3 regions of the Mesorhizobium robiniae genome follow, and region 1 is predicted to be linked to each of the others. Evidence: riboswitches for the same ligand, from Rfam matches in the RefSeq annotation. Region 1 holds a riboswitch; each other region holds the start of a gene.
The links. A riboswitch is a leader RNA that binds a small molecule or an ion and turns the genes downstream of it on or off. The one in region 1 is predicted to bind cobalamin.
Positions count from the first base shown of each region.

Region 2: another riboswitch for cobalamin. It lies ahead of ABID19_RS08405 (aromatic ring-hydroxylating oxygenase subunit alpha); the one in region 1 lies ahead of ABID19_RS26765 (ABC transporter ATP-binding protein).
Region 3: another riboswitch for cobalamin. It lies ahead of ABID19_RS12510 (CbtB domain-containing protein); the one in region 1 lies ahead of ABID19_RS26765 (ABC transporter ATP-binding protein).

Region 1 is NZ_JBEPMC010000011.1:177,560-179,816, forward strand. Features, by position in the region: gene ABID19_RS26760 (ABC transporter substrate-binding protein) at 1-247, opposite strand, end outside; gene ABID19_RS26765 (ABC transporter ATP-binding protein) at 244-1,056, opposite strand; cobalamin riboswitch at 1,149-1,352, opposite strand; gene ABID19_RS26770 (AraC family transcriptional regulator) at 1,641-2,257, shown strand, end outside.
Region 2 is NZ_JBEPMC010000003.1:62,613-64,869, reverse strand. Features, by position in the region: gene ABID19_RS08410 (FAD-binding oxidoreductase) at 1-17, opposite strand, end outside; gene ABID19_RS08405 (aromatic ring-hydroxylating oxygenase subunit alpha) at 43-1,290, opposite strand; cobalamin riboswitch at 1,506-1,707, opposite strand; gene ABID19_RS08400 (DUF680 domain-containing protein) at 2,215-2,257, shown strand, end outside.
Region 3 is NZ_JBEPMC010000004.1:130,728-132,984, forward strand. Features, by position in the region: gene ABID19_RS12505 (gamma-glutamylcyclotransferase) at 1-649, shown strand, start outside; cobalamin riboswitch at 716-911, shown strand; gene ABID19_RS12510 (CbtB domain-containing protein) at 949-1,128, shown strand; gene ABID19_RS12515 (CbtA family protein) at 1,144-1,911, shown strand; gene cobU (bifunctional adenosylcobinamide kinase/adenosylcobinamide-phosphate guanylyltransferase) at 1,931-2,257, shown strand, end outside.

The DNA of each region.
Region 1 (2,257 bases):
ATTCCGGACCGACCTTGTACCATCCGGTGATGCCGGTCAGGCCGACGATCGACGGTTGCAGCCCCAGCGCGAAAGCCATCTCGGCCATGTTCAGATCCTGGATGACGGCGCGCTTCGGCGCGGCGTCGAAAGTCAGCGGCGTGCCGCAGCTGTCAACGGTTACCGGGAAAGCAAAGGCGGTTACCGGAAAAGCCAAGGCGGTCTGGGCAAGCAGAAGGGAAGCAAAAGACAGTGCGAGGCGTTTCACGGATGTTGCTCCTTGGTTAAATCGGAATAGGCGCGGTTTGGAACTTCGAAGACCGTGAGTTCGCGGTCTTCGGTGGGATGGCGCAGCCGAAGCACATCGACGCCGAAAATCTCGCGGATCAACTGCTTGGTTAGCGCCTCGCGCGGACCGGCGAGTGCCTGCAGGCGGGCCTCATTCATCACCGCCACTCTGGTGGCGAATGGCGTGACCAGCGACAGATCGTGAAGCACCGCCACGACGGTCATGCCAAACTGCGATACGAGTTCGAGAAGTTCGCTGCGGGCGCGCGGATCGAGGTGATTGGTCGGTTCATCGAGGAACAGGATTTTAGGCTCCTGGGCGATGGCGCGTGCCAGTTGGGCGCGCTGCCGCTCGCCACCGGACAGCGAGCCGATCGTGCGGCCGACCAGCGGCAGCAGGCCGGTTCTACGAAGCGCTTCGACGACGATGTCGCGTTGCTCGCTCCTCCGGCGCAAACCGGCATGCGGGACGCGCCCAAGCTCGACGTAGTCGATCACGGCAAGCCGCGGATCGGGCTGATCGGTCTGGCCGACGACCGCCATGTGCAGCGCCCGCTCGGCGGCCGAGAACGTCTCCAGCCGGCGGCCGGAAAATCTCACCTCTCCCGCGCTTGGCCGCAGCGTACCGCATAGCATGCGCAACAGCGTCGTCTTGCCGGCGCCGTTGGGGCCGATGATGGCGAGGCGGTCGCCCGCCGCCACCGAAAGGCTCACCGCGCTGACCAGGCGCCGACTATCCGCCGTCGCGCTCAGTTCGCGCGCTTCAAGAAGAGGCTGGGAGGCGTCCAACTTACCGTCACTTTCTCAATGGCGACGGAAGGAAGCTGGACCGACCGGCCGACAAGACCGATGTCCACGTCTCCTCCCGGCACACCCCGTCCGGTCAACTCAAGCCGATGGCAGGTCTCCTGGCTCGCGGGTCTTTGCGCCATCCTGCCTTCCCAGCCTTGCCGGCCAGTGGCATTTCGGATCTTGCTAACCGCTTACAGTTGCGGGGGCAGCCACGGCCTCGATCCGAAGATCTCACCGCGTTCCCTTTTCACCCCTCGCCTTTCGACTCGGGGACCATCAGTCGCCCACCCTAATTTCCCGCCAATCACAGCGCAATAAATTTCCGGGGCTCGGAAAGCCACGAGAGCTAGGATCTTGTCAGAGGGAGTCATATGGGCCGCCGTTATGTAATAACGTTACTATCTAGACGTTGCCTGCTCCTGTCAAGCTCTTTCGCCTGACGCCTTCGACTGCCGGCCGCCGTCGCTCGCGATTTGCGCAATGCGCAATTTCGATCAAACTGCGAGCTCCAGGAAACGGCACGATGACCTGCCGACGCGAAGACTTTGCCAATGTGAAGACTGGCCCATGCAAGGAGCCAAATGAATCCGACCGAGAAAGCGCTGTGGTTCGTCGAAAGCCATCTGCCGGAATCCGTCTCGCTCGACGATGTCGCCAAGAGCAGCGGGGTGTCGCGTTTTCACGTGACGCGGGCATTCGGTGCGGCGACCGGCCGTTCGGTGATGGGCTACATGCGTTCTCGCCGGCTGACCGAAGCGGCGCGCAAGCTCGCCGCCGGTGCACCCGACATCCTCTCGCTCGCGCTCGACACCGGCTACGCTTCGCATGAGGCCTTCACCCGTGCCTTCCGCGACCAATTCGGCACCACGCCGGAACTGGTGCGCGCGCAAGGCTCGCTCGACAACCTCGATCTCGTGGAGCCGATCCTGATGAACCAGTCCGTCCTCACCGATCTCGACCCGCCGCGTTTTGAGACCAGCCGGCCGTTTCTCATCGCCGGTCTCGGCGAACGCTATAGCTGCGAAACCAGCGCCGGCATCCCGATGCAGTGGCAGCGGTTTGGCCCCTATATCGGCAACATTCCAGGCGAGATCGGCGACGTCGCCTATGGCGTCTGCGTCAACGGCGACGACACCGGCAATTTCGACTACATCGCCGGCGTCGAGGTGTCCGATTTTTCGGACCTGCCGAGGGAGTT
Region 2 (2,257 bases), on a different contig from region 1:
AGCCCGAGATCCGTCATTGCGTTCATCTCTTCACGTTTCTCTTCAGGCGACGCTGCGCAGCGCCGGCCGGCCGTCCTCGGCAAGGCGCGGTCCGATAAACGAGGCGTACCATTCGACGAACTGGATGACGCCGCCCTCATGCAGTTCCGAATAAGGGCCGGGCTCGTAAGCCGGCGACAGGATGCCGAAGGCGTTTTCCTCGACGATGCGGCGGTCCTGGTCGTTGGTCTCGGTCCATACATGGGTGAGTTCGGCAAGGTCGTAATCGACGCCTTCGACCGCGTTCCTATGGACCAGCCATTTGGTCGTCACGGCGGTTTCCGTGGCGCTGATCGGCAGCACGCGGAAGGTGACCGCATGATCGCCGAGGATGTGGTTCCAGGTCGTCGGATAGTGATAGAGCAGCAGCGAGCCGATACGGTCCGTGGAAACGCTGTCGGAAAGGTTCTTCTTCACGGCGCGTCTTCCCGTCATCGTATAGCTGACGGCGTCGCGCAGCAGCGGCGCGCGGGTGGCGCGGTACTGTCCGGCCGGATCGATGCGGAACTTGCTCGGCAGGCCCGCTGCCTCGCATATCGCCCAGTGCGCCAGCATCTCCGGATCGCTGTCGGCGCCCTGCACGCCGGTCACGGTCGGCGCTTCCGGGAATGTCTTGCACAGTTCCGGATGATTGCCGGCGCAATGATAGCACTCGCGGTTGTTTTCCCAGACGAGCTTCCAGTTGCCCTTCTCGACGATGGTCGATTCGAAGGCGACCTTTGCCTCGCGCAGCCGGTGCGGCAATAGGTAAGGTTCGATCATGGCGCGCATCGGCGCGAAATCGGCGGGCTCCTTGGCCAGGCAGATGAAGATGTAGCCGCCGACGCTCTCGCAAGCGACCGGCTTCAGGCCGAACTGGCTTTTGTCGAAACTGTCCGCCATCTGGCGGGCGAACAGAAGCCGGCCGTCCAGCTCGTAGGTCCATTGGTGATAAGGGCAGACGAGCTTCGCCGCCGTGCCCTTGTCGGCATTGCAGACGCGGCTGCCGCGATGCCGGCAGGAGTTGTGGAAGGCATTGATCTTGCCTTGCTGGTCGCGGACCAGCACAACCGGATAATCGCCGATCTGGGCGGTGATATAGCTGCCCGGCTTCGGCAATTCGCAATCATGGCCGATGAACAGCCAGTCGCGATACCAGATCAGCTCCATGTCGAGCTTGAAGAAATCAGGATCGGTGTAGAAGGGCTGTTCGAGCGAAAAGCCTTGCCTGCGGCCGTGCAAGAGCCTCAGCATGTCGTTGCGCGCATCCATGTCCTGTCCTCGCTTTCGTCGCATCGGCCCGAAAATCGGAATCGATTTTCGGAAAGCACTATGCGCAGATTCAAAGTCTTGGAGCGTACTTTGTGCGTCCAAGTGGACGCACGTCGCTCCAAGGACTGAACTGGTGGTGATGGAGGAAGGATCGGCCGCAGGCGAGTGAAGAACCGGCATGCATCATCCACCTCTTGACCGCCCACCGCGATCAGTCGAGTTCAACACCTCGGGCTGGTTTCCGGGCTCTGGAGTGTCCTTGCGGGCGGTCGCGACACCTTCCCAGGCTTGTGGCCCAGTGGTCTCCCGTTGCGACTTGAACTCCACCACCGTTGCGGGGGCAGCGCCGGGTTCTGACCGGCTTCCCAATTCTCCGCTTCGTCGTCACCAAGCGGCACCTGAGATGGCGTGATCTAATCATGACGGCCGGCCGACTGTCGGCATGAAAGCGACATCGTATCCATGCGGCGCGACACAGCCGGCCAAACCTGCAGGTTGGCAATAGCAGGGCTGGGACCCCATTTTTCGGCGGCCATTGCTGGCGGTCGTGGCATCGAATCCGACCCGCGGCGGAGGCAAAGAAGGTTAACAGTTTCCAAAAGTGACTATTAGCCACTATTAAAATCGAACCGAACGGTTCGTTTCTGTTGACAATGCGTGCATGACGCTGTGAACGCAGGTCCGCCAATCCGTCAAATGGGCTAATAGTGAATTTGGCTTAAGTGTTTGAAAACAAAAACTAAAGCGATGCAGATAGAAGCACCTGGTACAATTTCAAGGTGTAGATTCTTGGTCCACACGGAACAACTTCGTGATTGGAATCTGCCGGATGGCCTTCCCAGATAGGGGTCGTCCGAACGACGCGAATTCCTTCCAAGACACGCCGCTAGACGGACCGAAAACTAAGATACTGGAGTACCAAAAATGAAAAAGATTGCTCTTACTGCCGTCGCCGTTTTGGCCATCA
Region 3 (2,257 bases), on a different contig from region 1:
CTGTTGGCGCGAGATCGAGGATGCCGGTCCCGATCCGGATGCGGCGCATCTGGACGACCGCGACTATGACGCAATGCTCGACGAATTCCAGGCTGAACTCCCAACCTCCGAACCGCTGTGGTTGTTCGGCTATGGCTCATTGATCTGGAAGCCGGAAATCGACCACGTCGAGGAACGTGTCGCCGTAGCGCGCGGCTGGCACAGATCTTTTTGCATGAACATGACGCGCTGGCGCGGCACCAAGCAGAGCCCGGGGCTGATGATGGCGCTGAACCGTGGCGGACAGTGCAAGGGTGTAGCCTTTCGGCTGAGCGATGGCGATCGCCGGGCGCAGCTCGACAAGCTTTTTCGGCGTGAGGTGACGCTGAAGCCGACGAGCTATCGTCCGCGCCTGCTCTCGCTGGCAAGCGACAGCGGGCCGTTCAAGGCGCTGGCCTTTGTCATCAACCGCAAGGGGACGACCTATGCCGGACCGCTCGGGGAAGAAGAGGTGGTCGAAAAGCTCTCGACATCCTGCGGGCACTGGGGATCAGGCGCCGACTACCTCTACAACACGGTGAAAAACCTGGAAGAGCGCGGCATTCACGACCGCCATCTGTGGCGGCTGCAGCAGCTGGTTGCCGAGCGGATCAGTGCCTCGAGGCCTTGAGACCGCATGGCGCATTCACGCTGGTAACGGGCGGAATTTGGTTTGCCGGCCGCGACGATTCTGCCTATAGTCAAAGCTGTCGTCGGTTCCGTTAGGGACCAAGAGGGAATGCGGTGAGGGTAAATTTCTTGCCCAATGCCGTGGCTGCCCCCGCAACTGTGTGCGGTAGTCCTCTCCATATGCCACTGAAGAGTTTCTTCGGGAAGGTGGGGAAGGGCGCTGATCCGCGAGCCAGGAGACCTGCCGGCGACAGGAGAACTGACTTCTATGCCCTCGGGTGGAGGGCGAAAGGACAAGACATGAATACCGCTTCCGTCTCGCTCGGCGCTTCCGTCTCCTCGCAGTCGCGCTTCATGCAGCTGGCGCTTGCTGCATTTCTCGGCATTTTCGTCATGGGCTTTGTCGGCTTCTCGCATATCGATGCGGTCCACAATGCCGCCCACGATTATCGCCATTCGATGGCGTTTCCCTGCCACTGACGAGGGGCTGACATCATGACACTGTTTCGCAACGTCGTGTTCATCGCGGCGATCGCAGGGCTTGTGGCCGGCGTCGTCCTCGCCTGCATGCAGGCCTATGCCACCGTGCCGCTGATCCTGAAGGCGGAGGTCTACGAACAGGCCGGCGGAGGCCACACGCATGACCATGCCGCTGTCCCCGCCGCAGATACCAATGCCATGGCCAGCGCCGCACCGGCGCCGGCCGAAGTTGCCGCTCCAGAAGACGACGGCTGGGCGCCGGCCGATGGTTTTGAGCGCTTTGCCTTCAACGTGGTTGCCAATGTCGTCACTGGCATCGGCTTTGCGCTGATCCTGGTGGCCGCTTCGGAGTTCGCCGGCGGCATTGGCAATTGGCGTCAGGGCCTGTTCTGGGGCCTGGCCGGCTTCGCCGTGTTCACGCTCGCTCCAAACCTTGGCTTGCCGCCCGAACTGCCGGCGATGCCGGCCGCCGATCTCACCCAGCGCCAGATCTGGTGGATGGCGACAGTGGTGGCGACGGCCGCCGGTCTCGGCTTGCTCGCCTTCCGCAAGTCGCTGCCGCTGGCGCTGCTTGCCGTGGCGTTGATCGTGGCGCCGCATATCGTCGGCGCGCCGCAGCCCGACAGTTTCGAGTCGCCGATTCCGGAAGGCTTGCACCACCAGTTCGTGGTGGCGGTGACGCTGACCAATCTGGTGTTCTGGCTGGTGCTCGGCGCCGTCGTCGGCGTGGTGCGTGGCCGCTTGACCGGTACAGCGACCGGCCTGCGCGACAGCTTTGCCTGATCGCGTTGCTTCTGGCGGGATGCTGACCCTGGTCATCGGCGGTGCGCGCTCCGGCAAGAGCGCGCATGCCGAAAGACTGGTGACGGCCTGTCCGGCGCCATGGGCCTATATCGCCACGGCGCAAGCCTATGACGACGAGATGCGCGAGCGCATCGCGCTGCACCGGTCGCGGCGCGGCGGGGGCTGGACAACCGTCGACGCGCCGCTCGATCTCATCGGCGCGATCGAGGCGCTGCCTGACGGCCGGCCTGTCCTGATCGACTGCCTGACGCTGTGGCTGGCCAACCATATGCTGGCCGAACACGACATCGAGGCCGAATGCCAGGGGCTGGCGGATGTGCTGTCG